DNA from 4 places in the Streptomyces sp. NPDC017676 genome. Region 4 is predicted to be linked to each of the others. Evidence: riboswitches for the same ligand, from Rfam matches in the RefSeq annotation. Region 4 holds a riboswitch; each other region holds the start of a gene.
What was found. A riboswitch is a leader RNA that binds a small molecule or an ion and turns the genes downstream of it on or off. The one in region 4 is predicted to bind cyclic di-AMP.
Positions count from the first base shown of each region.

Region 1 (7,714 bases), on a different contig from region 4:
CGACACCCGCAGCAGCAGCTCCTCCAGGGCCGGGGTGTCCACCGGGGTGGAGCCGCGCCAGCCGAACAGCAGCGGTGCCGTCCGGATCGACCGCACCAGCGAGGTCGCCTCCCGGTCGGTGACGGGGACCAGCCGGTGGGCCATGTCCCCGAGCAGCTGCGAGGCGGCTCCGGCCAGGCCGAAGGACAGCACGGCCCCGGCCGCCGGGTCGATCACCGCGCGTACGACCGTGTCGACCCCGCGCGGCGCCATGCCCTGCACCACCGGCCGCAGCTCCTCCGGCTGTCCGAACAGCTCGGTCAGTTCGGCGTACGCCCTCAGCAGTTGCTCCTCGTCCGCGAGGTCGAGGCGGACGCCGCCCAGGTCGGCGCGGTGCCTGAGGTGCGGGGCCGTGGCCTTGAGGGCGACCGGGTAACCGAGCGCGCGGGCGGCCTCGACGGCGGCGTCCGGGGTGAGGGCGGGCAGGGCGCGGCGCACGGATATGCCGTACTTGGCGAGCAGTTCGCAGGTCTGCGCGTCGGAGATGGTGAGCCCCTGCCCGCGCGCGAGCAGCTCGCCGATGAGCCGGGCGGCCCCCTTCTCGTCGATGTCGTCGTACTCCGGCACCTTCCCGGGATCGGCCGCGTCCCGCCGCCACTGCCCGTACTTCACGGCTTCGGCGAGGGCGCGGACGGCACGTTCGGCGGCGGGGTAGGCGGGGATGAGGTGGGTGCCTTCCGGCGGGGTGGTCAGCGGGGCGGGGGCCACGGCTCCCTCGGTGCCGGGCGCCCTGTCGACGGCTCCCGGTGCGGTGCTCGCCGCCGCCGACAACGCTTCCGCCAGTCCCCCCAGCTCCACGTGCACCACGAGCACCGGCTTGCCCGGCACCGCCGCCGCGGCCGACCGCAGCGCCTCCGCCAGCTCGGCGTCCCCCGGCGAGCTCTCCCCGATCGCGGGGATCGCCGTGACGACGACGGCGTCGTTCGTGCCGTCGGCCAGCGCGGCGGCGAGCGCCCGGTGGAAGTCCTCGGCCGTCGCCCCGGTCGTCAGGTCGACCGGCCGCGCGGGCCGCAGTCCCTCGGCGAGACACCGGTCGTACGTCAGCACGCCCAGCGACTCGGAGTTGCCGAGGATGGCCACGCGCGGTCCGGCGGGCAGCGGCTGCCGCGCGAGCAGCAGGCCCGCGTCGACCAGCTCGGTGATCGTGTCGACCCGGATCACACCGGCCTGCCGGAGGAGCGCGGAGACGGTCTCGTACGGCAGCCGGGTGGCCCGTACCGCGTGGCCCTGCGGTGCCGTGCCGGTCCCCTGCACCACCACGAGCGGCTTCGCCGCCGCTGTCCGCCGGGCCAGGCGGTTGAACTTGCGGGGGTTGCCGATGGACTCCAGGTACATGAGGACGACGTCGGTCTCGGGGTCGTCGTACCAGTACTGGAGGACGTCGTTGCCGGAGACGTCGGCGCGGTTGCCGGCGGACACGAAGGTGGAGACGCCGGTGACGCCGGTGACGCCTCCGCCGCGCCGGTGCAGCCGGGAGAGCAGGGCGATGCCGATGGCGCCGGACTGGGCGAACATCCCGATGCGGCCCGGCCGGGGCATCTCCGGGGCGAGGGAGGCGTTCAGCCGGACGTCCGGGGCGGTGTTGATGATCCCGAAGGCGTTCGGGCCGATGATCCGCATGCCGTACGCGCGCGCGGCCCGGACGAGGGCCCGCTGCCGTTCGCGTCCCTCGGGCCCGCTCTCGGCGTAGCCGGCGGAGAGCACGACCAGCCCCTGGACGCCGTGTTCCCCGCACTCGGCGACCACGGCGGGCACGTGCGCGGCCGGTACGGCGACGACGGCCAGGTCGACATGCCCGTCGATGTCCCGCACCGAGCGGTGCGCGGGCACCCCGTCGACCTCCTTGAGGTCTTCCGGGAAGGCCTTGTTCACGGCGTACAGGCGGCCGGGGTAGCCGGCGTCGCGGAGGTTGCCGAGGACGCCGCGGCCCACCCCGCCGGGGGCACGGCCGACACCGACGACCGCGACGGAGCCGGGCGCGAGGAGCCTCCGTACGGAACGGGCCTCGGCGCGCTGCTCCCGCGCGCGCTGCACGGCGAGGGAGCGGTCGGTGGGTTCGAGGTCGAACTCCAGGCGGACGACGCCGTCCTCGAAGCTGCGTTTCTGGGTGTAGCCCGCGTCCGTGAACACCTTGATCATCTTGGTGTTGGCGGGCAGCACCTCGGCGGCGAAGCGGCGGATGCCCCGCTCGCGCGCGACGGCCGCGATGTGCTCCAGCAGGGCGGAGGCGACCCCGCGGCCCTGGTGGGCGTCCTGCACCAGGAAGGCGACCTCTGCCTCGTCCGCGGGCGCGGTCGCGGGCATGCCGTCGGTGCCGATGCGGTCATAGCGTACGGTGGCGATGAACTCGCCGCCGATGGTGGCCGCGAGTCCCACCCGGTCCACAAAGTCGTGGTGCGTGAAGCGGTGGACGTCCTTGGCGGAGAGCCGTGGGTACGGCGCGAAGAAGCGGTAGTACTTCGACTCGTCCGAGACCTGCTCGTAGAAACTGACCAGGCGGTCGGCGTCATCAACGGTGATGGGCCTGATGCGCGCGGTGCCACCGTCGCGCAGCACCACGTCCGCCTCCCAGTGGGCGGGGTACTGGTGCCGGTCCTGCCGGTCCGCCGAGGTCTGCATGGGCCCCAGAGTACGGCTCGCGTCGGACAACGTCGCGAGGCAGTCTGTGGAGGACGGGAAGCCGGACCGAGGCCGCGGTCCGGTGCCACACCGGAGGGGACGGACGTCCGCTCCGGACACGCTTCACGATATGGGAAACTGGTCTAGACAACCTGAACACCGAAGGGCAGCAACACATGGCTGAGCGCCGCGTCAACGTCGGCTGGGCCGAGGGCCTCCACGCCCGCCCCGCCTCCATCTTCGTCCGAGCCGCCACGGCCGCAGGCGTCCCGGTGACGATCGCCAAGGCCGGGGGCAACCCCGTCAACGCGGCCTCCATGCTGGCCGTCCTGGGCCTGGGTGCCCAGGGTGGCGAGGAGATCGTCCTCGCCTCCGACGCCGAGGGCGCCGACGCCGCCCTGGACCGTCTGGCCAAGCTGGTCTCCGAGGGCCTGGAAGAGCTGCCCGAGACCGTCTGAGCGACCACCGCACAGAGCGCCGGAGCCGCGTTCGCCTTTCGGGGCGGCGCGGCTTCGCCGTATCCGGACGCACGCGGCCCGGCGTGCCGTGGATTTACCGCCCGCCGGCGCCCGGCGAACTCCGGGGAATTTCGGCACGAGTGAATTCGGGCAGCAGGAAATACGCCGCCCGGAAATACCTCTTCTTTGTATACGGTGCGCTTGTTAATGCCGCGGGCCCGACATGTTTACGGCATGTTGCGAAGTCCTCACCCGCTCCGCGGCGGGAGAAAACCGCAACCGGTGCGCGCCCGTCCCACGCTCGGCGTGCAGGGCCGTGAGCGCCCGCGCGCGCTCCGCGTCGCCGCGCGCCACCGCGTCCACGATGGCACCGTGCTCCGCCCAGGACTCCACCGGGCCGGTCGGTGCCTCCACCGTGTACATCCAGGCGATCTTGTGCCGCAACTGGGTGAGCATCGAGGTCAGCGAGGTGCTGCCGGAGGCCTGGGCGAGCGTCTCGTGGAACCAGCCGCCCAACGAACGCAGGTCCTCGTTGCTGCCCCTGCGGGCCCGCTCCTGGCCCAGCCGGACCAGACCGCGCAGCACCTTCAGATGCGCCTCGGTGCGCCGCTGGGCGGCCCTGGCGGCGCCCAGCGGCTCCAGCAGCGTCCGCATCTCCAGCAGGTCGGCGGCCTCCTGCTCGGTCGGCTCGGCCACGCACGCGCCCGCGTGCCGGCGCGTCACCACGAAGCCCTCGGCCTCCAGGGTGCGCAGGGCCTCGCGCACGGGGACGCGCGAGACGCCGTAGCGGCGGGCCAGGACCTCCTCGGTGAGGCGGCTGCCGCGCTCGTGGACACCCGCGACGATGTCGTCCCGGATGGCCGTGCACACCGAGTGCGCCGGAATACGCATGACCGACCTCCGTCTTAATCCCCGTGAAACGTCGACGATGGACGTGTGTTCCGTGACTCTATTCCAACGAACCGGAATTTCCGACGCCGGGCCCTAATCCATGGCTATTTTTTGGACAGCGGATCCGGCGGACACCGCGGAAAACGGCGAAAGCCCCGGCTCGGTGAGCCGGGGCCTCGGACAGACGTGCGGTCGGTGTCAGACGCGCACGCCGTGCTTGCGGAGGTAGGCGACGGGGTCGACGTCCGAGCCGTACTCGGGGGTCGTGCGCGCCTCGAAGTGGAGGTGCGCGCCGGTGACGTTGCCGGTGGCACCGGACAGGCCGATCTGCTGGCCCGCGACGACCTTCTGCCCCACCGTGACCCCGATGGACGACAGGTGCCCGTACTGGGTGTACATGCCGTCGGCCATGCGGATCACGACCTGGTTGCCGTACGCGCCGCCCCAGCCCGCCGAGACGACCGTGCCGGAACCCACCGCGTGGACGGCCGTGCCGCTGGCCGCGTGGAAGTCGATGCCGGTGTGCGAACCGGAGGACCACAGGGAGCTGCTGGCCTGGTAGGCGGTGGAGACGTAGGAGTGCGCGATCGGGGCGACGAACATGTTCAGCCGCTTGCGCTCGGCCTCGCGGGCGGCCCGGGCCTCGGCGGCGCGGATCTCCTGGGCCCGCTCGGCCGCCGCCTTCACCGCGGCCTCCTCGGCCGCCTTCTGCTCGGCGGCCTCCTGCTGCGCGGCGGCCTGCGCGCCGATCTCGTCGGCGACGTCCTCGGACACGGCGACGACCGGGGTGAGGCCGGTCTGCTCCGTGGAGTTCTCGGCGGCGAGCGCCGGGGAGGCGGCGAGGGTGCCGATCACACCGGTGGTGGTGAGGGCCGCGACGCCGGCCGCCTGAACGGTGGTCCGCTTGACCCGGCCGGGCTTGCGGTGCTTCCCGGTGGCGCACATGAACGCCATGAAGTGGCTGGTCCTTTCCTTCCCTCTCGCCTACCGGGTTAGCTGACGGGTTCGGAGCAGGAAGGTCTCCTACGGGCCCCCTCGCGCATCGCGCGGGCGCCCGATTCACCCCAGGGACGGTGGGTCCCCGGCTCCCCTGGCTCGCGCCGTACGGGGACTCGGCGATGACTGTCCGGTGCCGCGGGTGCGGCGCACTGCCTGACGAACAGCCCGGACGAAGCTACGCAAGCGCGCTGTCAATCCTCAAACGCATCCCGGATTTTGTAGCGCATCCCACAGGGCAGACAGGCAACCTCCGCCCCAAAACGGGCATCTGAGGGACGAGTGGAACAACGAGGGGCCCTGACGACCCGTAGGTCGCCGGGGCCCCACGCGCGCGTGCCGTCATCCGGCCGCCACCACGGTCGCGTCTACTCGGCCGCCACCACGGTCACTTCACCGATGCCCAGCGCCTCCACCGGCGCCTTGATCTGCGAGGCGTCACCGACGAGGACGGTCACCAGGCGGTCCACCGGGAAGGCGTTCACGACGGCCGCGGTGGCCTCCACCGTGCCCGTGGCCGCCAACTGCTGGTACAGCGTCGCCTGGAAGTCGTCGGGCAGGTGCTGCTCGACCTGGTCCGCCAGCGTGCTCGCGACGGCCGCCGCGGTCTCGTACTTCAGCGGCGCCACACCGACCAGGTTCTGCACGGCGACGTCCCGCTCGGCGTCGGTCAGGCCGTCCGCCGCGACCGTGCGCAGCACCTTCCACAGGTCGTCCAGCGCCGGGCCGGTGTTCGGGGTGTCCACGGAGCCGCTGATGGCGAGCATCGCCGCGCCCGTGCCGTCCGGCGCGGACCTGAGGACCTGCCCGAAGGCCCGCACGCCGTAGGTGTAGCCCTTCTCCTCGCGCAGCACGCGGTCAAGGCGGGAGGTGAGGGTGCCGCCGAGGCAGTACGTGCCGAGCACCTGGGCGGGCCACACCCGGTCGTGCCGGTCGGGACCGATCCGGCCGATCAGCAACTGCGTCTGGACCGCGCCGGGCCGGTCCACGATCACCACACGCCCGGTGTCGTCGGCGGTCACCGGCGGCACCGGACGGGGCTCGCCCGGGGTGCCCGTCCAGGCGCCCAGGGTGTCGCCCAGCAGCGCGTCCAGGTCGGTACCGGTCAGGTCGCCGACGACGACCACAGTGGCCGTGGCAGGCCGCACATGGCGGTCGTAGAAGGCGCGGACGGCCGCCTCGTCGATCTTCTCGACCGTCTCCTCGGTGCCCTGACGCGGACGGGACATGCGCGAGGTCGCCGGGAACAGCTCCTTGGAGAGCTCCTTGGCGGCCCGGCGGGAGGGGTTGGCCAGCTCGTGCGGGATCTCGTCCAGGCGGTTGCGGACCAGCCGCTCGACCTCGCTCGCGGCGAAGGCGGGCGCGCGCAGGGCGTCGGCGAGCAGACCGAGGCCCTTGGCCAGGCGGGAGGCCGGGACCTCAAGGCTGAGCCGGACGCCGGGGTGATCGGCGTGCGCGTCGAGGGTGGCGCCCGCGCGCTCCAGTTCGGCGGCGTACTCCTCGGCGGAGTGCTTGTCAGTGCCCTCGGAGAAGGCCCGCGCCATGATCGTGGCGACGCCGTCCAGGCCGGCCGGCTCGGCGTCCAGCGGCGCGTCCAGCAGCACCTCGACGGCGACGACCTGCTGGCCCGGACGGTGGCAGCGCAGCACGGTCAGGCCGTTGTCGAGGGTGCCGCGCTCGGGCGCCGGGAACGCCCACGGCTTGGCCTCGCCGGGCCGCGGCTGGGGGTGGAAGTCCATGGTGGCGAGCTCGGTCACTTGGCCGTCTCCTCGTTCTCGGTCTCTTCGCGGCCCGCCTCTACGGTCGCTTCGTGCTCGGGGTCCTCGGGGACCCCGGCGTCCGGGGCGGCCTCCGGGGACTTCGGCTCGTACACGAGGACCGCGCGGTTGTCGGGGCGCAGGCGTGCCTCGGCGACCTCCTGGACCTCCTCCGGGGTCACCTCCAGGACGCGCTTGACCGCGGTCAGGGCGAGCTGCGGGTCGCCGAACAGGACCGCGTACCGGCACAGTTCGTCGGCGCGGCCGGCGACCGTGCCGAGCCGGTCCAGCCACTCGCGCTCCAGCTGGGCCTGGGCGCGCTCCATCTCCTCGGGCGTGGGGCCCTCCGCGGCGAAGCGGGCCAGCTCCTCGTCGATGGCGGCCTCGATGACCGGCACCTCGACGTCACCGGAGGTCTTCACGTCCAGCCAGCCCATGGACGGCGCGCCGGCCAGGCGCAGCAGGCCGAAGCCGGCCGCGACGGCCGTCCGGTCCCGGCGCACCAGCCGGTTGTACAGGCGGGAGGACTCGCCGCCGCCGAGGATGGTCAGGGCGACGTCGGCCGCGTCGCACGCGCGCGTGCCGTCGTGCGGGAGCCGGTAGGCGGCCATCAGGGCGCGCGCCGGGACCTCCTCCACGACGACCTCGCGCAGCTGCTCGCCGATGACGTCCGGCAGGGAGCCGTCGCGGGGGGCGGGCTTGCCGTCGTGGGACGGGATGGAGCCGAAGTACTTCTCGATCCAGGCGAGGGTCTGCTGGGGGTCGATGTCACCGACCACGGAGAGCACCGCGTTGTTCGGTGCGTAGTAGGTGCGGAAGAACTGGCGGGCGTCCTCCAGGGTGGCCGCGTCCAGGTCCGCCATCGAGCCGATCGGCGTGTGGTGGTACGGGTGGCCCTCCGGGTAGGAGAGCGCGGTCAGCTTCTCGAAGGCGGTGCCGTACGGCACGTTGTCG
Region 1 is NZ_JBIRJA010000002.1:77,165-84,878, reverse strand. It holds gene ACH4LD_RS04765 (GNAT family N-acetyltransferase) at 1-2,658, opposite strand, end outside; gene ACH4LD_RS04760 (HPr family phosphocarrier protein) at 2,835-3,116, shown strand; gene ACH4LD_RS04755 (GntR family transcriptional regulator) at 3,321-4,007, opposite strand; gene ACH4LD_RS04750 (M23 family metallopeptidase) at 4,206-4,961, opposite strand; cyclic di-AMP (ydaO/yuaA leader) riboswitch at 4,974-5,135, opposite strand; gene ACH4LD_RS04745 (M16 family metallopeptidase) at 5,372-6,760, opposite strand; gene ACH4LD_RS04740 (M16 family metallopeptidase) at 6,757-7,714, opposite strand, start outside.
Region 1: it holds a riboswitch for cyclic di-AMP, as region 4 does, so the genes downstream of both, ACH4LD_RS04750 (M23 family metallopeptidase) here and ACH4LD_RS22270 (M23 family metallopeptidase) in region 4, are expected to answer to the same signal.

Region 2 (7,714 bases), on a different contig from region 4:
TCTTGCCGGAGCCGTTCGGGCCGAGGAAGCCGAAGACGCTGCCCGCCGGGACGGTCAGGTCGAGACCGTCCACGGCGAGCTGTCCGCCGCGGTAGCGCTTGGTGAGGCCGCGCGTGGCGATCACACTCGCCGTCGCGTCGCCCGGTTCCGGCTGCGTGGCGGACGGCTCGTCCATCGGCTCCCCTCGGTTCATCCCGTGCGTCTCATCGGGTGCGTCTCGTCCGGTGCGTCTCGTCCGGTGCGGTGTGCCCGGGAGGTCACTTCCCCGCGTCGGCCGCCTTCACCAGGGCCTCCTTGGTCACCGTGCCGGCGTACACCTTGCCGTCGTCGGTGATCAGGGCGTTGACCAGGCGGGTGGAGAAGACCGTGCCCTTGCCGAACTTCCCGGAGACCGGGTCGCCCAGCGAACCGAGGAAGCCGCCGAGGTCACCGCCCTGGGATCCGGTCGGCAGGCCGCCCTTGGCGCCGGTGTCGAAGGTGGCGACGGACGTCCAGCCCTTGCCCAGCACCTTCAGCCCGTCCTTGCCCTCCAGGCCCCCGGCGAGGCCCTCGCCGTGCTTCGGGGCCCCGGCGCCGTCCTCCTCCTCGGTGACCTTCGCGCCCTTGGGCGGCGTGAAGTCGAACGTGGAGGCGGCCGGCCGGGCGAAGGAGACCTGGGTGAAGCCCGCGTCGAGCACGGCGGCGCCGCCGCTCCTCGGGGTCAGCGTGAACTTCAGCGGCATACCGGTCTTCGCGTCGACGGCGATGCTGATAGCGCCGACCGTGGTGCCGGACTGCTTGGGCCGGATCAGCAGCTTGTAGGCGTCGCGCCCGGCGACCTGCGCGGTGCCGTCGACGGTGACGGACGTGGTGTCGTCCACCGACCTCAGGGCCTGGTCGGCGAAGTCCTTGGGCGTGGCCGGCGGCTTGGCCTCGTGCTCCTTGCCGGAGGCGGCTCCGGTGGAGTGGTAGACCTCGTTGCTCTTGCTGTCGTAGCCCCAGACGTCCTTGCCGTCGTGGATCAGGCTGTACTCGGCGCCGCTCTCCAGCAGCGAGAGTTTCTGCCGGTCCGGACCGTCGGCGGCGACGCGCAGGGTGTGCGTGCCGGAGACCAGCTCGGTGAGCTTGGCCTGCGGGTCGGCGGAGGAGCCGTCACCCGAGCCGCCCCGGCCCGCGCCGGACATCAGGCCGTTCTCCAGACCGCCGAGGTCGGGCAGACCGAGGTCGGTGCTGACCTTGACCGTGCCGGACAGCTGCTGCACGTCCGACTTGGCGATCTTCTCGATGAGCTGCTGTGCGCTGATCTTCGGCAGGTCGGGGTCACCGGAGTCGGCGAGCGCCGGGACCAGCCCGATCGTGGCCGCCGCCACCCCCACCACCGCGACCGGCACGGCGTACCGGGCGGCCTTGCGCCGGCCGGAGCGCGGGTGCTCGTCCTGCGCGGCGCCCACTGCGTCGTCGGATTCGTACGGTGCCATGTGTGCCTTACCTCCGTCGTCGGCGGCGGCTGTCCTCACGCTGGTCCGCTGGTCCACCCTGAGCCGCCATTCTCACCCGAAACGGTGAGGAGTGGTGATTTCCGTGGTGTCCATCTGACCAAATCGGCCGTGAACAAGCGTCAGACCTCGGAGGCAACTCCGTCTACACCTGCGGTATGACACCCGGCGGCCGTTTCTCCACCCGACCCGTAGGGGTCGGTCGGACGCCGGGGCCCGTACGGGTGACCGGCCGGGTCAGCCCGCGCGGTGCACGACCGCGTCGCACAGCTCGATCAGCGCCGCCTTGGCATCGCACTCGCGCAGCGGGGCGAGCGCGGCCCGCGCCTCCTCCGCGTACCGCACGGTGTCCCGCCGGGCCTGCTCCAGCGCGGGGTGCGCGCGCAGCGCGGCCAGCGCCTCGGCGTGCCGGGCGTCGTCGCTGAGGTCGGAGTCCAGCAGCTCGCACAGCGCGACGTCCTCCGCCAGCCCCAGCCGGGCGGCCCGCTCGCGCAGCCGGAGCACCGGCAGGGTCGGGATTCCCTCACGCAGGTCGGTGCCCGGGGTCTTGCCGGACTCGTGGGAGTCCGAGGCGATGTCCAGGACGTCGTCCGCGAGCTGGAAGGCGACGCCGAGCCGTTCGCCGTACTGGGTGAGGACGTCGACGACCGTCTCGTCCGCGCCGGACATCATCGCGCCGAACCGGCACGACACCGCCACCAGGGAGCCCGTCTTGCCGGCCAGCACGTCCAGATAGTGCTCGACCGGGTCTCGGCCGTCCGAGGGACCCGCGGTCTCCAGGATCTGCCCGGTGACGAGCCGTTCGAACGCGAGTGCCTGCACCCGGACCGCCTCGGGACCGAGGTCGGCGAGGATCTGGGAGGCACGGGCGAAGAGGAAGTCGCCGGTGAGGACCGCGACGGAGTTGCCCCAGCGGGTGTTGGCGCTGTCCACGCCACGCCGTACGGCCGCCTCGTCCATGACGTCGTCGTGGTACAGCGTGGCCAGATGGGTCAGCTCCACGACGACGGCGGAGGGCACCACGCCCGGCGCGTAGGGGTCGCCGAACTGGGCGGCGAGCATCACGAGGAGTGGCCGGAACCGCTTCCCGCCCGCCCGTACGAGGTGCTGCGCCGCCCCCGTGATGAACGGGACCTCGCTCTTGGTGGCTTCGAGCAAGCCTTCCTCGACAGCCGCCAATCCGGCCTGGACATCGGCTTCCAGAGCCTGGTCCCGCACGCTCAGCCCGAACGGCCCGACGACGGTCACGAGGGGTCTCCTGTCTGCTGGTGTCTGCTGGCGATTACACGGTTTGTCGATAGGTCGCTGCCATCACTCAAGTCAGCGTATCCGGTCCTCTTTCGATCACCGATAGCGCCCACCGGTCCAGCCTGGGCGATACCGGATCATGACCGGCATGGTTTTGATCACACAGTGTGAGCGGATTTTTATCCATATAAGAGTAATCCGGACACTGCACCCTCGCCTCGGCAACCACGCTCCTCATATGCCGGGTTCCACCATCACCCCGACTTCAGACGCGAATCCCTCTAATCCCCCATGTCCGACTTAAAACTGTTTGCTATTTCGTGAGTTGGGTCACGCGCCCGGTCGGCCCGCCCCCTCGGCCCGACCCTCGTGAGTCCTTGTCCCGTCGGCGAGTTGAGGATTGGCAACCGCAAAGGATCAAGCACCTCATACGGCGTCGATCAAGGTCAAATCGCACGTTGTATGACTCCGACCCTTGTTCCCGACATGTGCTCTCGCATACGTTCCGGGCCGTCGGGCGGACGCCGAATCCTGCCGCCGCCCGCATACCCATCGACGAACTCACTCGTACGGCAGGAGCGGGGGACCCAGGTAAGCCGCCGGTCCGGAACGGCACACGCCGCGCCGGGACGGCTAGGGGTGAAGCCATGCCTCCGTCAGGAGCACGGCCGGGCACCTCCCCGCCCGAACCCGACAGCTCACCTCGCAGGCGCCGGAGAGGAACGCCCCATGTCTGCTGTCGCCCAGCCCCGCCGTACCCGGAACAGCCGCCTCGTCCGCGCGCTCACCGCCGCCGGCACCGGCGCCGCCGTCCTCGCCCTGCCGCTCATCGGCGCGACCGGCGCCTCCGCGGCCCCCAGCACCGCCACCACGGCGGCCACCACCCCCGCCGGCTACCCGGACAACCTCGACGGCTGGATCCGCGAGTCGCTGGCGATCATGGCCGAGAAGCACATCCCGGGCACCTACAACGGCATCTACCGCAACATCATCCGCGAGTCCTCGGGCAACCCGAAGGCCATCAACCTCTGGGACTCCAACGCCGCCAAGGGCATCCCCTCCAAGGGCCTGCTCCAGGTCATCGACCCGACCTTCAACGCGTACCACGTGGCCGGAACGTCCTTCGACATCTACGACCCGGTCGCCAACATCACCGCCGCCTGCAACTACGCGGCCGCCCGGTACGGGTCCATCGACAACGTGTTCGGCGCCTACTGACCGGCACCGGCGGCCGGGCCGGGCGCTCCTGATACTCCGGTCAGCCGGCCGGGAAGAGTCCTTCGAGGACGACGGCGACGCCGTCGTCCTCGTTCGACAAGGTGACCTCGTCGGCCACCGCCTTGAGTTCCGGATGCGCGTTGGCCATGGCGACACCGCGCCCGGCCCAGTCGAACATCGGGATGTCGTTGGGCATGTCGCCGAACGCGAGGGCCCGTTCGGCGGCGATCCCGAGCCGTTCGGCGGCGAGCGCCAGCCCGGTCGCCTTCGTCACCCCGCACGGCTGGAGCTCCACCGTGCCCGGCCCCGACATGGTGACCGTCGCGAGGGAGCCCACCGCCGCGCGGGCCACGGCCGCCAACTCGTCGTCGGACAGAGTGCCGTGCCGCAGCAACACCTTGCTGATGGGCGCGCACCACAGGTCGTCCCGCCGGCCGACCCGCACCGCGGGCAGCGTCGGGTGGGGCATCCGATAGCCGGGCTCGATGAGCGTGAGCCCGTCCACGCCGTCCTGGTCGACCGCCGCGTAGACCTGCCCCACCTCCGCCTCGATCTTGCCGAGCGCCGTCTCGGCCAGCTCCCGGTCCAGCCGGACCGACCACAGCAGACGGCCGGTCGCGGCGTCGTAGACCTGGGCCCCCTGCCCGCACACCGCGAGCCCGGCGCACCCGAGGTCCGCGAGCAGCGGCCGCACCCGCGGGGCCGGGCGGCCCGTCACCACCAGGTGCCGGGCGCCGGCCCGCGCCACCCGCGCGAGCGCGGCGAGGGACCGGTCCGAGACGGTGTCGTCGCCGCGCAGCAGCGTCCCGTCCAGGTCAGTGGCGATCAGTGCATATGCCGGGGTGGGTGCCATGATCAGAGAATACGGACAGCACGCCCCGCCGACTCACCTGTCATTTCCCGCACTTACGTGCCGTCCCCGCCCAACCGCTCGCCGCGGACGGCGCGATGGGCGCTGCCCGGTGAGGCACTGCCCAAGACACGCTGCTCAGCCGTAACGTGTGGCCCGACCACATGGAACGCAGTGCCATGCATGGCCCGGATGAGAGTGAGGCAGCACCCCATGCCCCCCTTCGACGTCCCCGAGGGCGACCCCTTCGGTCCGTACAACCTTCCCTACGGCGTGTTCTCGCCCTCCGGCAGCACGGAGCGGAGGATCGGCGTCCGGCTCGGGAACCACGTCCTCGACGCGGGCGCCGCGGCCGCCGCGCTGGGCTCGCCGCACCAGCCGCTGCTCGCCCGGCCCACCCTCAACCCGCTGCTGGCCGCCGGCCGCGCCACCTGGTCGGACGTACGGCGCGCCCTCACGTCCTGGGTCACGGACCCGGCGCACCGCGCGACCGTCGAGCCGCTGTTCCACCCCCTGTCCGAGGTGACCCTGCACCTGCCCTTCGAGGTCGCGGACTACGTCGACTTCTACGCCTCGGAGAACCACGCCCGCAACGTCGGCCAGATCTTCCGCCCCGGCGCCGAGGACTCCCTCACCCCCAACTGGAAGCACCTGCCGATCGGTTACCACGGCCGCTCCGGCACCGTGGTCGTCTCCGGCACGGACGTCGTACGCCCCTCCGGGCAGCGCAAGGGCCCGGCCGACCCCGCGCCCGTCTTCGGCCCCTCGATCCGGCTGGACATCGAGGCCGAGGTCGGCTTCGTCGTGGGCGTGCCGTCGCGGCTCGGCACCCCGGTCGCGCTCGGCGACTTCCGGGAGCACGTCTTCGGGCTGTGCCTGCTGAACGACTGGTCCGCGCGGGACATCCAGGCCTGGGAGTACGTCCCTCTCGGCCCGTTCCTCGGCAAGTCCTTCGCCACGTCCGTGTCGGCGTGGATCACCCCGCTGGAGGCGCTGGAGCACGCACGCGTGGCGCCCCCGGAGCGCACGCACCCGCTGCTGCCCTACCTGGACGACTCGGCGCCCGGCACCGAGCCCGGCGGTTACGACCTGCGCATCTCGGTCTCGGTCAACGGCCATGTGGTCTCCGAACCTCCCTTCTCCACCATGTACTGGACCGCCGCCCAGCAACTCGCCCACATGACCGTGAACGGCGCCTCGCTGCGCACGGGCGACCTGTACGGCTCCGGCACGGTGAGCGGCCCCACCGAACGCCAGCGCGGCTCCCTGCTGGAACTGACCTGGAACGGCCGCGACCCCCTCGAACTCCCCGACGGCAAGCGGACCTTCCTGGAGGACGGCGACGTGGTCACCCTGTCGGCCTGGGCCCCGGGCGCGAACGGCAGCCGGGTGGGGCTGGGGGAGGTCAGCGGACGAGTGGTGTCGGGCTGACCCCGCGGGGGTCACCGAACGGGAGCGGCGGGCGGGTCTGGTGGCTTGCGTGGCGGGCCGGGTGGCTCGCCAGGCGGGCCGGGTGGCTTGCGTGGCGGCTGGGTGGGTGGCGAGGCGGGGCGGAGGGTCACCGAACGGGCGCGCCGGGTGGGCCGGGTGGCTTGTTGGGCGGGCCGGGCGGGGGCGGGGCCGGGGGCGCGGAGCTGGGTCGGTCCCGGCGGATCGGTGTCGACACCTGACTCCGGCCGCCCGTCTTCGTCATACTGACGGGGACACGCACCACGCGCGAGCCGCCGTCGCGTGACGCGTGCCCGGCACCACCGTCACCCGCACACCTCTCCGACCAGGAACCGGGGCCCCGGCATGACTGTCTGCCTGCTCCTGCTGAGCGTCGTCGCCCTGACGGCCGCCGTACCGGCGCCGCGCGCGCTGACCCATGCCTCCTGGCCCGAACGGGAACCCGTGGTCGCGCTGTGGGTGTGGCAGTGCCTCGTCGCCACGGTCCTGCTGTGCTGCCTGACCGCGCTGGTCCTGGGCGCGGCGGCCGTCTTCCACACCGTCCGCGACCGCGTGTTCGCGCCCGCGCCGCCCGCCGTCACCGCCGCGTACGACCTGTCCACCGCGCCGGTGTGGGCCGCCGCGCTCACCGTGCTGCTGGCCTGCGGGGCCGCCTGGACGACGGCGATGCTGGCCCGCGAACTCGTCGAGGCCCGCCGCAGCCGCGGCCAGGCCCGGGCGCACCTGCGCGAGCGCGCCCCGGAGCTGCCGGCCGGGCTACCGGCGGCGCGCGGGCCGATGCTGGTGCTGGAGGACGAGTACCCGGACGCCTGGTGGATGCCGGGGCACCCGCCACAACTGGTCGTCACCACCGGGGCGTTGCACCGCCTCACCGACCTTCAGCTGGACGCCGTCCTCACCCACGAGCGCGGACACGCCCGCGCCCACCACGACTGGCTGCTCCACCTGTCCACCGCCCTCGCCACGGGCTTCCCTCGCGTGCCGCTCTTCGCCCACTTCTGCGACCAGACGCACCGCCTGGTCGAGCTGGCCGCCGACGACACGGCCTCCCGGCGCTGCGGGCACCTCACCACGGCCCTGGCCCTGATCGAGCTGAACCAGCACCGGGGCGTCCTGTCCTGCGACTCCAGCCGCCGCCTTCTCGGCGAGCGCGTCGACCGCCTGCTGGAGCCGCCGCCCCGGCTGCTGCGCCGGCACCGGGCGCTGACGACGACGGTGGCCGCGCTGGTGCCGCTGCTCCCCCTGCTGATCACCTTCGCCCCGGGCCTGACGGCACTGTCCTGAGAACCTGACGGCACCGCGTGGGCCCCGCCCCGGGGGTCCGGCGACCCAGGTGTCCCGCAAGTCCCAGCAGGCCCGAGGTCCCAGCACGTCCGGAGTGCCAGCTGGCCCGCAAGTCCCAGCACTCCCGGAAGTCCCAGCAGGCCCGGAAGTCCCGGCCGTCCCGGATCCCTGCGCATCCCAGGCCGCCCGG
Region 2 is NZ_JBIRJA010000011.1:87,011-94,724, reverse strand. It holds gene ACH4LD_RS24485 (ABC transporter ATP-binding protein) at 1-175, opposite strand, end outside; gene ACH4LD_RS24480 (outer membrane lipoprotein carrier protein LolA) at 258-1,457, opposite strand; gene ACH4LD_RS24475 (polyprenyl synthetase family protein) at 1,713-2,723, opposite strand; cyclic di-AMP (ydaO/yuaA leader) riboswitch at 3,267-3,448, shown strand; gene ACH4LD_RS24470 (transglycosylase SLT domain-containing protein) at 3,453-3,941, shown strand; gene ACH4LD_RS24465 (HAD family hydrolase) at 3,982-4,794, opposite strand; gene fahA (fumarylacetoacetase) at 5,005-6,222, shown strand; gene ACH4LD_RS24455 (M56 family metallopeptidase) at 6,586-7,524, shown strand.
Region 2: it holds a riboswitch for cyclic di-AMP, as region 4 does, so the genes downstream of both, ACH4LD_RS24470 (transglycosylase SLT domain-containing protein) here and ACH4LD_RS22270 (M23 family metallopeptidase) in region 4, are expected to answer to the same signal.

Region 3 (7,714 bases), on a different contig from region 4:
GCTCGCCGGACCCGTCCGCCAGCCGCAGCCGGACCCCGCTCGCCGCCTCCACGACGAGCGGTTCCGCGCGCCCGGGCATCGGGCCGTACGGGTGCCACACGTGCCGCCGGTCCAGCTCCAGCAGCTCCGGCACACCGAGCTCAGGCATTGGGCGCGAGATCCGTCCCGGCGCCCCGGCGGCGGACCGCGACCAGGTCGGTCCGCGGCTCGCCGGCCGGCGCCGACCCGCAGACGCCGCCGCCCTCGTGGCAGCCCCCGGTGTCCCCGCAGCCCCCGGCCTCCGTCCGGTGCTCCGGCAGCGTCACCTGGTCGGCGCCCTCCACCTCGAATCCGGCGTCCGCGATCATCTCCAGGTCGGCCTTGCCGGCCTGGCCCTCGCTGGTCAGGTAGTCGCCGAGGAAGATGGAGTTGGCCAGGTGCAGTGCCAGCGGCTGCATCGTGCGCAGGTGGACCTCACGGCCGCCCGCGATCCGGACCTCCACGTCCGGGCAGACGAACCGGACCATCGCGAGGATCCGCAGGCAGCGCTGCGGAGTGAGGTTCCACTCCTTGGCCAGCGGGGTGCCCTCGAAGGGGATCAGGAAGTTCACGGGCACCGAGTCCGGGTCCAGCTCACGCAGCGAGAACACCACGTCGACCAGGTCCTCGTCGCTCTCGCCCATGCCCGCGATCAGGCCCGAACAGGCGGACAGGCCGGCCGCGTGCGCCTTGTGCACCGTGTCCACCCGATCGGCGTACGTGTGGGTGGTGGTGATGTCCCCGTACGTGGACTCCGAGGTGTTGAGGTTGTGGTTGTACGCGTCCGCGCCGGCCTCGCGCAGCCGTTCGGCCTGGCCGTCGGAGAGCAGGCCGAGGCAGGCGCACACCTCGACGCCCTCGTTCTGCTCCTTGATGGCCTTGATGGTCTGCGAGACCCGGTCCACGTCCCGGTCCGTCGGGCCGCGTCCGCTGGCCACCAGACAGACCCGCTTGGCTCCGCCCGCGAGGCCCGCCGCGGCGGCCTGGGAGGCCTCGTCCGGCTTGAGCCAGGTGTACTTCAGGATGTCGGCCTTCGAACCGAGCCGCTGGGAGCAGTACGAGCAGTCCTCCGGGCACAGGCCCGACTTGAGGTTCACCAGATAGTTGAGTTTCACCCGGCGCCCGAACCAGTGCCGGCGCACCTTGCCGGCCGCGGCCACCACGTCGAGCAGGTCGTCATCGGAGGTGGCCAGCACGGCGAGCGCTTCCTCGCGGGTCGGCAGCTCGCGCCGAAGCCCCTTGTCCACCAGCGTGTTCAGCAGGTCCATGGGGCCTGATCCTGTCCTACGGGACCGCCCCGGGCCAAGGAGACTTCGCACAACGGAGCAGGTTCACCGTGTGGGTATTGCCACACCCTGGGTAGCCGGCCGTACCGCTAGGGTCTGTCCGCTACCTACAAAAGCACCGGAGGACCCATGGCGTTCGGCTGGATCGACGAGCAGGCCGGGGCGCGCCGCCGCGCCGGACTGGTCCGCACCCTGCGTCCGCGCCCCGCCGACACGCCGCTGCTGGATCTGGCGAGCAACGACTACCTGGGCCTGACCCGCCATCCGGAGGTCGTCGAGGGAGCGGCCGGGGCCGCCCGGACCTGGGGCGGCGGCTCCACCGGTTCCCGGCTGGTCACCGGTACGACGGTCCTGCACTCCGAACTGGAGCGGGCGCTGGCCGCGTTCTGCGGGTTCGAGGCGGCCCTGGTGTTCTCCTCCGGGTACGCCGCCAACCTCGCCGCGGTCACCGCGCTCGGCCCGCACGGCTCGCTGATCGTGTCCGACGCGGGCAACCACGCCTCCCTCATCGACGGCTGCCGGCTCGCCCGGGGCGAGACGCAGGTCGTCGGGCACGCCGATCCCGAGGCCGTGCGCAAGGCCCTGGCCACGCACACGGGTGCCGCGATCGTCGTCTCCGACACGGTGTTCTCCGTCGACGGGGACCGGGCACCGCTGACCGCGCTGGCCGAGGCGTGCCGGGAGCACGGCGCGGGACTGGTCGTGGACGACGCGCACGGGCTCGGCGTGCTGGGCGAGGGCGGCCGGGGCGCGCCGTACGCGGCCGGGCTCGCGGGCGCCGAGGACGTGGTCGTCACGGCCACCCTGTCCAAGTCGCTGGGCAGCCAGGGCGGGGTGGTGCTCGGCCCGGCCCGGGTGATCGACCACCTGGTCAACGCGGCCCGGACGTTCATCTTCGACACCGGCCTGGCACCGGCGGCGGCCGGTGCCGCGCTGGCCGCGCTGCGGCTGCTGGAACGCGAGCCCGAAAGGGCGGCTCGGGCCCGCGAGGTGGCCGCGGAACTGTACGCACGGCTGACCGCCGCGGGTCTGGAAGCGGTGCGTCCGGACGCCGCGGTGGTCTCCGTGCGGGCTCCTTCCTCGGAGCGGGCGGTGCGCTGGGCGGCCGACTGCCGTACGGCAGGCCTGGCCGTGGGCTGTTTCCGTCCTCCCTCCGTGCCCGACGGCATCTCACGGCTGAGGCTGACCGCCCGGGCGGACCTCTCCGGGGCGGAGATCGAACGCGCTGTACGAGTGATCGGCGAAACGCGACCATGAGTCGGCGTACACGGCCGTGTGTCGCACGAGGGTGACGAACGGGGGACGGGTCCGGATCAGGGGCGGGTGACCCCTGATCAGATCCTGGTGACGAACTCCGCCCAGCTGCCGGCGGAGAAGAGCAGCGCGGGTCCGGCGGGGTTCTTCGAGTCGCGCACGGCGAGCAGTCCGGCCGCGGGGCCGGAACGCGGCCGGGCCGTCTCCACGCAGTTGTTCGCGCCCGTGCTGTAGCTGCTGCGCAGCCAGCGCACGGCGTGCAGGTCGGTACTGGCAGGGACGTTCCGAGGCAGAGCTGACATGGTGCCTCCTTACGCGCCGTCACCTATCCCGGCGATGTAGTCCAACGATTCCTCGGGGGAAAGGGCGTGGAACTGAAGGGTGTTGAAGGCCTCGGAGTAGGCCATGAGGTCTTCTTTCCGCTCCAGGTAGAGGCTACTCGTCAACTGGTCGAGAACAACCACGTCCAGATCAGAAGTGCTCGGAAATGAGAAGATAACGAAAGGCCCGGTGAGTCCGACATGCGCCCCCGCGGCGAACGGCAGCACCTGGAGCCGTACCTGGGGCAGCCGGGCCGCCTCCATCAGCCGTTCGAGCTGCCGGGCCATCACCTCTGGGCCACCGACCTCGCGGCGCAGCACCGCCTCGTCCAGTACGGCGCTCAGCACCAGCGGCGGATCGGACCGCAGCACGTCCTGCCGGGCCAGGCGCACCTCCACCAGCGTGTCCAGGCGGTCCTCGTCCAGGTCCTTCACGGCCGCCCGGGTCACCGCGCGGGCGTACTCGGGCGTCTGGAGCAACCCCGGCACCACGGTCGTCTCCAGGGTGCGCATCGCGCTCGCCTGCGACTCCAGGCTGATGAAGTCGCGATAGGTGGGCGGCAGCACCCCGCGGTAGGCGTGCCACCAGCGGTGACGGCCGCCCGCGTCCTCCGCCCCCGCCAGCATCAGCAGCAACTCGCGCAGATGCGTGTCCCGCACCTGGTAGGCGTCGAGCAGTAACCGCAGATCGGCCGGTTTCACACCGCTGGCGCCGGTCTCGATGCGGCTCACCTTCGACTGGTGCCAGCCGACCAGCCGGGCGGCCTCACCGCTCGTGAGCCCCGCACCGGTGCGCAGCATGCGCAGTTCGGCGCCCAGTTTGCGGCGGCGCACTGCCGGACCGTTCTGCATGGGCTCCTCCTTACTCCTTCCGGGCCGCCCACATACGGTCTCGCGTCGCAGAGTTCACCGCTTCGAGCGACAGATATATGCATATCTTGGTGGATCGCTCCCTGTGACCGCGCGTTGGTGGCAGTCTGGCGAACAAGCACCAGTCCGGGACCGTACTCGAACCCTCCGCCACATGTCGGACCACGGCCCCATGGGAAAGGGACGACGTCGCCATGGCAGACCACCTGGAAGCATCCGTCACTCTGCCGAGCGATCCAGCCTCGGTCTCGGCCGCCCGCTCCTACGTCGTGGGCACCCTGGCGGAGTGGGGCCTGCCGTCCGACACCGACGTCGCCGACACCGTGCGGCTCATCGTCTCCGAACTCGCCACGAACGCCGTACAGCACACCTTCGGCCAGTCACCCACCTTCACGGTCGACATCGCGCTGCACCATGACGAACATCTGCGCATCGGCGTCACGGACAGCCATCCTCGCTTCCCGAAGAGACTGCCCGCCGCCGTCCAGCAGGACAACGGCCGCGGCATGGTGATCATCCGCTGGCTCACGGCCGAGTGCGGCGGCAGACTCCGCATCCGCCCCACGCGAGAGGGCGGCAAAACGGTCTCGATCGAACTCCCCTGGACGCTCCCGACGGCCCCGGTACCGGCGCGCCGGCAGGAGCCCTAGCCGTCCGGACAGGGCCGGGGTGTCCGTGCCCCTCTCCCGGCCGAGCGGCACACGGCAGGCACACGGCGGCCGGCGGCTCGGCGCGCCCGGTCGGCGTCTCCCCAGCCCGGTGCTGACCAGCGCTCCGTGACGGCGGACGTACCTCCGGCGGCCGGGAAGGTGCCGAGCCCTGGCGCGCCCCCGATGAGCCCGGTGAGCCGCGCCAGTTCGTTCCGGGCCGGCTTCGGCTCGCGCGGCCGCCGGGACTGGACGGCCGGCGGGACTGGGTGGCCGGCGCGTGACCGAGCGGGTCGGCCGTCCGGGTGATCGGGCGGACTGTGCCGCCGGGCCGTGGTCGGTGCCGGACCGGTCGCCATGGGAGGCGCCGGTTTCACCGTGGTCGTACGCGACGTCCCCGCACCGCGCCGGCGCGGTCCGCGGGACCGGCGACGGCGGGCGGACTCCCGGTGCGCACCGCCCTGGCAGTGACCGGCGTCGCGGCCGTCCTGGCCGCCGGGCCCGCGCGTTCCGGGCGCCCCCGTTGCCGGGCGGCGCCCCTGTGCTCCAGCTCGGGGGTGCGCACCGCGTGGCGCTCCCACGGCCCACGCAGAGGCCGGAGGAAGCCGTGGTCGGGGACGCCTGTCCGCCCCGGCAGGCGTCCGCGGCGGCCCCGGGCCGCCCGTGGGTCCCGGGCGGGCGCCGGGGCGGCGCCGGGAGCGGCCCTGCTGCTGGAACCGCTGTCGGTCTGGGGGCGGGTCCCTGCCCGGCCTGAGGGCGGGTCAGCTGACCCGGCCGTACCAGACGCTCTTCGTCCAGATCTTCTCCAGCTTCACCACGTCCCCGGTCTTCGGGGCGTGCCAGATCTTGCCGTGACCGGCGTAGATGCCGACGTGGTAGACGTACGAACCCGAGTGGAAGAAGACCAGGTCGCCCGCCTTGCGGCTCCTGGAGGAGATGTGGTGCGTCTTGTTGTACTGCTGGGCGGCGGTGCGCGGCAGCTTCTTGCCGGCCTTCTTGTAGGAGTAGAGCGTCAGCCCCGAGCAGTCGAACCGGCGCGGCCCGGTGGCTCCCCACGCGTACGGGGCACCCTTCTTCGAGGCCGCGACCTTGAGTGCTTTCGTCGCCAACGTCGCGGCGGAGGCGTCGGTGGCGAGGCCGGGCACCGCGATCGAGCCGCCCACGGCGGCGAGGGTCAGAGCCGAGGCCGTGCCGGCCCGGGCCATCAGCGGCGGGACACGATTGAGCGCAGTCATGCGCAACCCTTCGTCAGCCGCCTGTGAAGGATGACCTGTCGGATTCGGGCTGGCGAAGTTGCCCGGCCGCGTTGCCACGGCTTCACCCCAAGGGTTGCCCGGAGCCGACGACCGTCCGTGGTGCGGACGAACATCTGTTCCGGCGACCCGTCTTGCTCGGGTCCTCCACTCCTGCCGATCCACTCCGTCGACCGGTCATCCGGGCGGCGGCAGGACTCGGCGTCCGCCCGGATCGCCCCGCCGCGGTGGCGGGGGCTTGTCGTCAGACACGGATCTTGGCTTACGACTGTCCGAAAATCCCAACGGAATCGGGGATTTGTGGCGTTACTCACCACTCACCCGTTCGGGTGGACACTGCTCTGTTCGAGCGTCCGTCAGATCCCGGACGTAGCCCCCGACCTGGGGCGAAGCGCCTCTCAGCGGCTCATGCGGTGGCGCTTGGCGCAACTCGGAAGGCCCGGAAAACGATCTGGATGTACACCGGTCGGCGGTACGTCGTTCGGGCCGTTTCAAGTGCCGTCCGAACGACGCGTGTCGACGCGTGGGGCCCACCGAGCCCGAGGAGCGTCCGGCTCAGCCGACGCCGTCCGGCGGGAGCGCGACGCGAGCGGCCCGGCGCTCACCGTCCAGCACCCGCAACGCCCGTGCCAGCGTGTCCCCGTGCAGCTCCGTCTCGCCCCGCTGGTGCATCAGTGCGAGCGCGTCCCGCAGCTCTGCCGCCTTGCGCACCAGGGCCTGGGCCGCGCGCAGCCCGCGGTAGGTGTCCCCGGGCCGGGCCGGGTTGATGCGGCCCAGCAGGTCGACCGCCTCCAGGTAACGGTCGATCAACTCACCCTCCGCGCAGGTCAGCGCGGGCAGCGGTGGGAGGTCCGGCAGCATGAGCGGCTCACCTCGCGTCCGGTGCGCCGGGCGTGTCCCGGCGGCTCGGCACGATGCCGTCCACCAGACCGTAGGCGACCGCCCCGGCGGCGTCCAGGATCAGGTCACGCTCCAGATCCTCGTGGACCTGCCCGGCCGTGCGCCCCGTGTGCCGCGCGAGCATCTCCGCGAGCGTCGCGCGGATCCGGGTCAACTCCTCCGCCTGGATGAGCAGGTCGCTGGGCTGTCCGCGCACCGGCTCCGGCAGCGCGGGCTGCTCGATCACCATGCGGGCGCCGGGCAGGGTGAACCTCTTGCCCGGCGTGCCGGCCGCGAGCAGCACCGCGGCCGAGGCGGAGGCCTGGCCCAGGCAGTAGGTCGCCACGTCGCAGCCGACGTACCGCATCACGTCGTAGATCGCCGTCATGGCGTCGAACGAGCCGCCCGGCGAGTTGACGTACAGCGTGATGTCCCGGTCCGGCGCCGTGTGCTCCAGGTACATGAGCTGCGCCGTCACGTCGTTCGCCGCCGCGGTGTCGACCGGCGTGCCGAGGAAGACGATCCGGTCCTCGAAGAGCTTCGCGTACGGATCGAGGGTGCGTGTGACGCTCCCCGTGCGCTCGGTGAACTCGGGCAGGACATGTCGGGCGGACGGTCGGAGCATGGGCACACCCTTCCTCGCAGCGGAGCCGCCTTCGGCGAGCTCTCTGTAAAAAATGTACAGGACGTACAGTGAGTTGGGGGGCTGGACACCGTAACGGTTCATCAGGACAGCGCATGGACGCGGGCCTAAGCTGGAGGTGTAAGCGATCATTTCCGGGCTGGTCCCGGTGGGTGCCGCCCGTCGTCGGAAGGCTCCACACCGTGGGTGCGAAAGTCAGAGCCGCGCTCGTCGGAACAGCGGTCGCGTCATTGGTCATGGGCGGAACGGTGGCGAACGCGGCCCCGTCGGACGATTCGCCGCAGGACATCTTCGAGAAGGCCGCGCCGGGCACCGTCCACGTGATGGGCGAGACCAGGGTGGGAAGTGGCTTCATCTACGACGCCGACAAGGGGCTCGTCGTCACCAACGCGCATGTCGTCGCGGGGGAGAACGCCCTCAAGGTCGTCGTCCAGGACAAAGGGGAGGTGCCCGTCCGGATCCTGGGCACCGATCCGTGCGAGGACGTCGCCGTCCTGCAGTTCAGTACGCCGCAGGAGGACCTCAAGGCGTTGGAGTTCGCCGA
Region 3 is NZ_JBIRJA010000008.1:125,223-132,936, forward strand. It holds gene ACH4LD_RS18940 (adenosylmethionine--8-amino-7-oxononanoate transaminase) at 1-148, opposite strand, end outside; gene bioB (biotin synthase BioB) at 141-1,286, opposite strand; gene ACH4LD_RS18950 (8-amino-7-oxononanoate synthase) at 1,434-2,561, shown strand; gene ACH4LD_RS18955 (DUF397 domain-containing protein) at 2,639-2,860, opposite strand; gene ACH4LD_RS18960 (helix-turn-helix domain-containing protein) at 2,870-3,730, opposite strand; gene ACH4LD_RS18965 (ATP-binding protein) at 3,943-4,398, shown strand; gene ACH4LD_RS18970 (C40 family peptidase) at 5,157-5,630, opposite strand; cyclic di-AMP (ydaO/yuaA leader) riboswitch at 5,634-5,862, opposite strand; gene ACH4LD_RS18975 (hypothetical protein) at 6,204-6,509, opposite strand; gene ACH4LD_RS18980 (ATP-dependent Clp protease proteolytic subunit) at 6,517-7,152, opposite strand; gene ACH4LD_RS18985 (S1C family serine protease) at 7,407-7,714, shown strand, end outside.
Region 3: it holds a riboswitch for cyclic di-AMP, as region 4 does, so the genes downstream of both, ACH4LD_RS18970 (C40 family peptidase) here and ACH4LD_RS22270 (M23 family metallopeptidase) in region 4, are expected to answer to the same signal.

Region 4 (7,714 bases):
CGGGACACCACCTGCTGGCTGTACGGCGGCCTCACCCTGAACCCCCTGTACTGGCCGGCCCGGCACGACGAGACCCTGCTGATGAAGGCGGTCTATTCGTTCCACCCCGACTTCAAGGGCTCCACCGTGTGGTGGGGCGACCCCGAACTCGACTGGGGCGAGGCGACCTTCGAGGGCGGCGACATCATGCCGGTGGGCAACGGGGTCGTCCTCATGGGGATGAGTGAACGCACCTCCCGCCAGGCCATCACCCAGGTCGCCGCCGCCCTGTTCCAGCGGGGCGCCGCCCGGCACGTCGTCGTCGCCGGCATGCCCAGACTGCGCGCGGCGATGCACCTGGACACGGTCTTCACCTTCGCCGACCGGGACCTGGTCACGCTCTATCCCAGGATCATGGACTCGGTGCACACCTTCTCCCTGCGCCCCGGTGACCAGCCGTCCGGCGTCGACGTCATCGACGAAGGGACCACTCCGTTCGTCGACGTCGTCGCCAAGGCGCTCGGTCTGCCGGAACTCCGTGTCGTGGAGACGGGCGGCGACGTGTACGCCTCCGAGCGCCAGCAGTGGGACAGCGGCAACAACGCCGTGGCGGTCGAACCCGGCGTGGTCTTCACCTACGACCGCAACACGCAGACCAACGCCCTGCTGCGCCGGGCCGGGATCGAGGTCGTCACGATCGTCGGCGCGGAGCTGGGCCGTGGCCGCGGCGGCGGCCACTGCATGACGTGCCCGCTGCTGCGGGACCCCGTGGAGTTCTGAACCCGCCGGCTCCCTGTCCGGGTGCGCCGGGCGTACTCATGGCACCGGTCGCGAAGAGGGGGGTACTAGCCCGCCGTCAGCTCGGTCAGCCCGGTCAGCTCGGACAGCGGCAGGGTGTGCTGGGTCTGGAGCACCTTCGCGCGCAGGTAGCGGACGTTGTGGGCGGTGGTGAAGACACCGGTCGGCACCCGGTCCCGTACCGCGATCCCCAGCGAGCGGAGCTGTTCGGCCTTGTCGGGGTTGTTGGAGAGCAGGTCCAGCTCGGTGATGCCGAGGGCGCCGAGCATCTGGGCGGCGGCCGTGTAGTCGCGGGCGTCCTCCGGCAGACCGAGGGCGGCGTTCGCCGCGTAGGTGTCGAGCCCCTCGTCCTGGAGGGCGTACGCGTCGAGCTTGTTGTAGAGGCCGATGCCCCGGCCCTCCTGGCGGAGGTAGAGCAGGACACCGCCGCGCCCGGCGATGCGCTCGACCGCCTCGCGCAGCTGCGGTCCGCAGTCACAGCGGGCCGAGCCGAAGACGTCCCCGGTCAGGCACTCCGAGTGCAGGCGCACCAGCGGGACCGGGCCGGGCTCGCCGAGGACGACGGCGAGGTGTTCCCGGCCGTCGGTGAGGCCGTGGAAGGTGACGAGTTCGGCGTCGGCGCCGTAGCCGTCGGCGAAGCGCAGTGGTACCCGGACGCGGGCGCGCGGGGTGGCGGCGGGGATGTCGGGCATGCGGGTCCTCCCGGACAGTTGCTTCAGATTTGAAGCAGCGGTTCGCTTGGACCCTACTCCTGCTTAAAAGTTAAAGCAATCATCGGCCCCGGCGGCCCGGCCCGCTCAGGAGGACGCCGGGGGCGACGAGCAGGACGAACGGCGCCGCCACGGGACGTCCTCGGCGCCGGACTCGTCGCCCTCGCCCTGCAGCCCGCGCGCGATCCCCGTGCAGATCTCCTCCAGCTGCCCCACCTGCTCCGGGGTGAGCCGGTCGAACAGGGTGCTGCGGACCGTCTCGACATGCCCGGGTGCCGTACGCTCCAGGACGGCCGTCCCCTCGTCCGTCAGCACGGCGAGCGAGCTGCGCTTGTCCCAGCGGCAGTTCTCCCGGCGCACCAGGCCGTCCCGCTCCAGCCGGGTCACCACGTAGGTGAGCCGGCTGCGGGTGATCTTCAGCGTCTCGGCGAGATCGGTCATGCGCAGCCGCCGGTCGGGGGCCTCGGAGAGGTTGGCCAGCACCGAGTAGAACAGGTGGGGCATGCCGCCCTCCTGCTGGAGCTGCCGGTCGATGGCGTCCTCCAGGAGCCGGGAGGCGGCCATGTAGGCGCGCCAGGCGCGCTGCTCCTCGGGGGTGAGCCAGCGGGTCGTCATGCCGCCAGTGTAAGTTGTTTAAAACTTGAACCAAGCCCGTCCGCCCGGACGAGTCCGTCCGCCTCCGGAAGAGAGGGCGCCGATGCCCCTGCCGTACGTGCTGCTGTCCGCCGCCGTCTCCCTCGACGGCTACCTGGACGACACCGGCCCCGAGCGCCTGCTGCTGTCCAGCCCGGCCGACTTCGACCGGGTCGACGCGGTACGGGCCTCGGTCGACGCGATCCTCGTCGGCGCCGGCACGATCCGCGCCGACAACCCCCGCCTGCTGGTCAACTCCGCCGAGCGGCGCGCGGCCCGGGTGGCGCAGGGCAAGCCGGAGTACCCGCTGAAGGTCACGGTCACCGCCACCGGCGACCTCGACCCGGACGCCAACTTCTGGCACACCGGCGGCGACAAGATCGTCTACACCACCGACCAGGGCGCCGAGCGGGCCGCCCGCCGCCTCGGACGCACCGCAGACGTCGTCCCGCTCGGCCCCGACCTGGACTGGCGGGCCCTGCTGGAGCACCTGCACGACGTGCGCGGCGTCGGCCGTCTGATGGTCGAGGGCGGCGGCACGGTCCACACCCAGCTCCTGCACCAGGGCCTCGCCGACGAACTCCAGCTGGTCCTCGCCCCGCTCTTCGTCGGCGATCCGGTGGCACCCCGCCTGTTCGGGCCGGGGGCCTACCAGCCCGGACGGCTGCGCCTGCTCGACACCCGCCGGATCGAGGACGTCGTGCTCATGCGGTACGTGCCCACGGCGCCCGGCGCCGGGGCGGTCGCCACCGCCGCCGACCGCCACTGGCTGCGGACCGCCTGTGAACTCGCGGCGCTGTGTCCGCCGTCGGAGACGGCGTTCAGCGTCGGCGCGGTGGTGGTGGCCGCCGACGGCACGGAGCTGGCGCGGGGATACTCCCGTGAGGGTGCCGATCCGGTGGTGCACGCGGAGGAGGCGGCGCTCGCGAAGATCGATCCCGCCGACGCGCGGCTCGCCGGCGCCACGGTGTACAGCAGCCTGGAGCCCTGTGCCCGGCGTGCGTCCCGGCCGGCTCCCTGCGCCGAGCTGATTCTCCGGGCCGGGGTGCGGAGGGTGGTCACCGCGTGGCGTGAGCCGGACACGTTCGTGGCGGGGGCCGACGGAAGCGGGGTTCTGGTCGTCGGGGGCGCGCAGGTCGTCGTGCTTCCCGAGCTGGAGGAGCTCGCCAAGGCGCCGAACGCCCACTTGCTGTGAGCGCCCGCCCGTCCGCCGGCGGAGCCTGGTGGGCGGGCGCGGGTGCGTTGTGGCTGGTCGCGCGGTTCCCCGCGCCCTGACGGGGCACGGCGGCGGGCCGGAAACGACTCAGGGCCCGGAATCCGCTGGATTCCGGGCCCTGAGTCTTCAGTAGCGGGGACAGGATTTGAACCTGCGACCTCTGGGTTATGAGCCCAGCGAGCTACCGAGCTGCTCCACCCCGCGTCGTTGTGACTCCAGTGTACGCCATGCGCGGGACCGCTCGCACACCCCTTTCGGCCCACACCGGTCGCCGCCCGCCCCGGGGCCGGGAAACCTGGAGGTACGTCGGACAACCGGGAGACACGCGGTGCGCCCTGGAAAGGTGGAGGAGAGCCCGTACGCCAGGGCGGGCGGCCGGCTCCCCGGCGACCCCGTGCCCGACCCGGGCCTCGGCGACGAACCGGTGCCGGTGCGTGCCCGCCGCCGTCCGAGCCCCCGTGCCCTGGCCCGCGCCCTGCCCGCCCTCCTCCTCGTCTGCGGTGTCCTGTACGGCCTGCTCGCCCCGGACGACTTCACGGCCGTCCCGTTCTTCACCGCGGCCCCGCTGGCCGCCGCACCCTTGTCGGCGCTGCGCACCACCGTCCTGACCGGCCTCGCCTCCCTCGCCGCCGCCTACGCCGTGCACACCGACGCCGGGGTCCACCCGGCCGTGGGCACCCTCACCGACGTGGTCACCGTCGCGACGGTCGCCCTGCTGGCCGTCGCCATCAACCGGGTGGTCCGCCGGGGCGACCGGCGGCTCGCCTCCGCCCGGGAGATCGCCGAGGCCGCCCAGCGGGCCGTCCTGCCGGAGCCGGACGAGCGGATCGGCGGCTACGAGATCGCCGCGTGCTACGAGGCCGCACGGCAGGACGCGTTCATCGGCGGCGACCTGTACGCGGTGCAGGACAGCCCGCACGGCGTCCGGCTGGTCGTCGGGGACGTGCGCGGCAAGGGCATGGGCGCGGTCGCCGCGGTGGCCGTGGTGATCGGCGCGTTCCGGGAGGCGGCCGAGCAGGAGGCCACGCTGGAGGCGGTCGCCGAGCGGCTGGAGCGGGCGCTGGCCCGCGAGGGCACCCGGCGCGACGGGATCGACGCCTTCGAGGGGTTCACCACCGCGGTCCTCGCCGAACTCCCGCACGGCGACGGCGTCGTACGGATCGTCAACCGCGGTCATCCGCCACCGCTGCTGCTGCACGCCGACGGCACCCTGCGCGCGCTGGTCCCCGCGGAGCCCGCGCTGCCGCTCGGCATGGGCGATCTCGGCCTGTGGCCGGACCGGGCCACCGAGACCGCCTTCCCGAGCGGCGCGACCCTGCTCTTCCACACCGACGGCCTGTCCGAGGCCCGGGACGCCCACGGCCGGTTCTACGACCCCGAACGGCGGCTCGCGGGGCGCACCTTCCCCGGCCCGGCCGCGCTGGTCGGCCGGCTCGCCGAGGAGGCGCGCCGGCACTCCGGGGGCGGCATGACCGACGACATGGCGCTGCTCGCCGTACGCCGGTCCTGAGCGTCACCGAAGGTGACCGGGCGAGCGCCGTGCGCATAACATCTGAGTCACCATCAAAACCAAAAGTGACTGCTGAACGGAGCCGATGCCCGGTCAACTCGCCCGTTTTGCCGGTGTAGTGGCCGATAACTCCGCCGGTAAAGACGTGACTGATCAAGCCGAACGGCTTGGAAAGTGACTGGCAGGTCTATTAACGTTCGATAACGCAGCGCGGTCGTCACAGCCGTCACAAGAGGCGGCTCCGTGCGCACGCGCCGAATCCCGCGAGGGAGCCGGGGAACCACCACCCTGGGGTGAATCACGCGGATGCCGCCGTGAACTCACGGAGTCCACGACCGGTATACGCGCGTAGGAGACCTTCCTGCTCCGAACCCGTCAGCTAACCCGGTAGGCGAAAGGAAGGAAAGGAGTACGCCCGCGTGGCGTCCAACCGGTCTGTCCCAGAAGCCCCGTTCATACCGGCACAGCGCGAGCCCGAGACCTTCGGGTACGGCGCCTACCACGCCGAGGAGGGCCCCTGGGAGGAGTGGAACCCCACCGAGGAGTCCGTCGCCCCGGTGCGCGGCCGGCATCGCGTCGCCAAGCAGCGCGGCGGCTTCGCGCGCAGCTCCACCGTCCTGGGCGTCGGCGTCATGGCCGCGGTCGGCGCGGGCGGCATGGCCAGCGCCAACACCGGCAAGCCGCCGGTCTCCATCTCCCTGCCGGACCTGCCCTCGGTCGGCTCCCTCTTCCACGACGACTCCGCCGACCCGCAGCCGGCCGAGGCCGCCACGGCCACGCTGAGCACCGTCGGCGTGACCACGGCCGCCGGCGAGGACAGCGCCGACGCGGGCGAGGCGCTGCGCAACCGGATCATGGCCCAGGCCGAGCAGCAGCAGGGCCAGGCCGAGAGCAAGGCCACCGCCGCCGCGGTCGCCGCCGCCGAGAAGCAGAGCGCCGACGCCGCCGCCCAGGCCGAGAAGGAGGCCGCCGCCAAGGCCGCCGAGGCCAAGGAGAAGGCGGAGGCCGCCGCCGCGAAGAAGGCCGAGGAGGAGCGACTGGCGAAGCTGGCCGCGCAGTACACGCTGCCCACCTCCTCGTACACGATCACCTCGACCTTCGGCCAGGCCGGCGGGATGTGGTCCTCCGGCTACCACACCGGCCTCGACTTCGCCGCCCCCACCGGCACCCTGATCAAGGCGGTGCACAGCGGCACGATCACCGAGGCGGGCTGGGCCGGCTCCTACGGCTACCGCACGATCCTCACCCTGGACGACGGCACCGAGCTGTGGTTCTGCCACCAGTCCTCGATCAGCGTCTCCGTCGGCCAGAAGGTCACCACCGGCGAGGTCATCGGCCGCGTCGGCGCCACCGGCAACGTCACCGGGCCGCACGTCCACATGGAGGTCCACCCCCACGGGCAGGCCACCGGCATCGACCCGATGGCGTGGCTGCGCGACAAGGGCCTCAACCCCTGACGGTCCCGTCCCGCGCGGGAACCTCTGCGGGAACTTGGCGAGAACTCCGCCCCGGCGGTGGGATGCGATCACCCACCGCCGGTGTTGACATGACGTATGACGTCACTTCGTAAACTCGGTTCCTCCGACCTTGAGGTCTTCCCGCTCTCCCTGGGCGGCAACGTCTTCGGCTGGACCGCCGACGAACAGACCTCCTTCGCCGTCCTCGACGCCTACACCGCCGCGGGCGGCAATTTCATCGACACCGCCGACTCCTACTCCGCCTGGATCGAGGGCAACCAGGGCGGCGAGTCGGAGACGATCATCGGCAAGTGGGTCAAGGCCCGCGGCAACCGCTCCGAGGTCGTGATCGCCACCAAGGTCAGCCAGCACCCGGAGTACCAGGGCCTGTCCGCCGCCAACATCAAGGCCGCCGCCGACGCCTCCCTGCGCCGCCTGGGCACCGACCACATCGACCTCTACTACACCCACTTCGACAAGCCCGAGGTGCCGGTCGAGGAGATCATCGGCGCGCTGGACGAGCTGGTGAAGGCCGGGAAGGTGCGACACATCGCCGCCTCCAACATCAGCCCCGAGCGGCTGCGGGCCTCGCTCGACTTCTCCGACCGCGAGGGCCTCGCCCGCTACGTCGCCCTCCAGCCGCACTACAACCTGGTCTCCCGGGACACCTACGAGGGCCCGCTGCAGGACCTCGTCGCCCGCGAGGGCCTGTCCGCCGTCCCGTACTTCTCCCTCGCCTCGGGCTTCCTCACCGGCAAGTACCGGCCCGGCAGGAGCGTCGACAGCGCCCGCGCCGAAGGCGCCCGGAAGCACGCGGAATCCGAGCGCGGCCAGAAGGTCCTCGCGGCCCTGGACGAGATCGCCGCGGCCCACGAGGCCCCGGTCGCCACGGTCGCCCTGGCCTGGCTCGCCGCCCAGCCCACGGTCACGGCCCCGATCGCCTCGGCGAGGACCGTGGAACAGCTTCCGGCGCTGCTGGGGGTCGCGGAGCTGAAGCTGACGGACGCCGAGGTGGCCCGGCTGACGGAGGCGTCGGCCTAGCCCGTCCCACCCCGCGACGGCGCGGCCCGGCGGTGCCGAAGCACCCCGCCGGCCCCCTGACTACGTCCGGTACGGGTTGTACGCGGGATACGGCACCGCCGCGTACCCGTACGGCGCCGCCCCCCAGTACACCGGGGCGGGAACGGACGCCCGGCTCGCGTACTCCAGCGCGGGCCGGGCGACCGCCCTGCGCTTCCACAGCTCGTCCAGCAGCTCCCGCTCCCGGACGACGAAGTCGGGGCCGGCCTTACCCTTCCGCCCCCGGTGCCGCAGGAACGCCAGCGAGGTCGCGTACGCCTCGTACCGGGCCACCTCGCGTGCCGCCTGGCGCCCGTGGTGGTGCCGGGCGTAGTCCCGGGCCATCCGGCGC
Region 4 is NZ_JBIRJA010000009.1:393,798-401,511, forward strand. It holds gene ACH4LD_RS22240 (arginine deiminase) at 1-759, shown strand, start outside; gene ribA (GTP cyclohydrolase II) at 825-1,469, opposite strand; gene ACH4LD_RS22250 (MarR family winged helix-turn-helix transcriptional regulator) at 1,575-2,102, opposite strand; gene ACH4LD_RS22255 (dihydrofolate reductase family protein) at 2,185-3,315, shown strand; tRNA gene ACH4LD_RS22260 (tRNA-Met) at 3,467-3,540, opposite strand; gene ACH4LD_RS22265 (PP2C family protein-serine/threonine phosphatase) at 3,665-4,846, shown strand; cyclic di-AMP (ydaO/yuaA leader) riboswitch at 5,089-5,254, shown strand; gene ACH4LD_RS22270 (M23 family metallopeptidase) at 5,266-6,303, shown strand; gene ACH4LD_RS22275 (aldo/keto reductase) at 6,400-7,344, shown strand; gene ACH4LD_RS22280 (PrsW family intramembrane metalloprotease) at 7,405-7,714, opposite strand, start outside.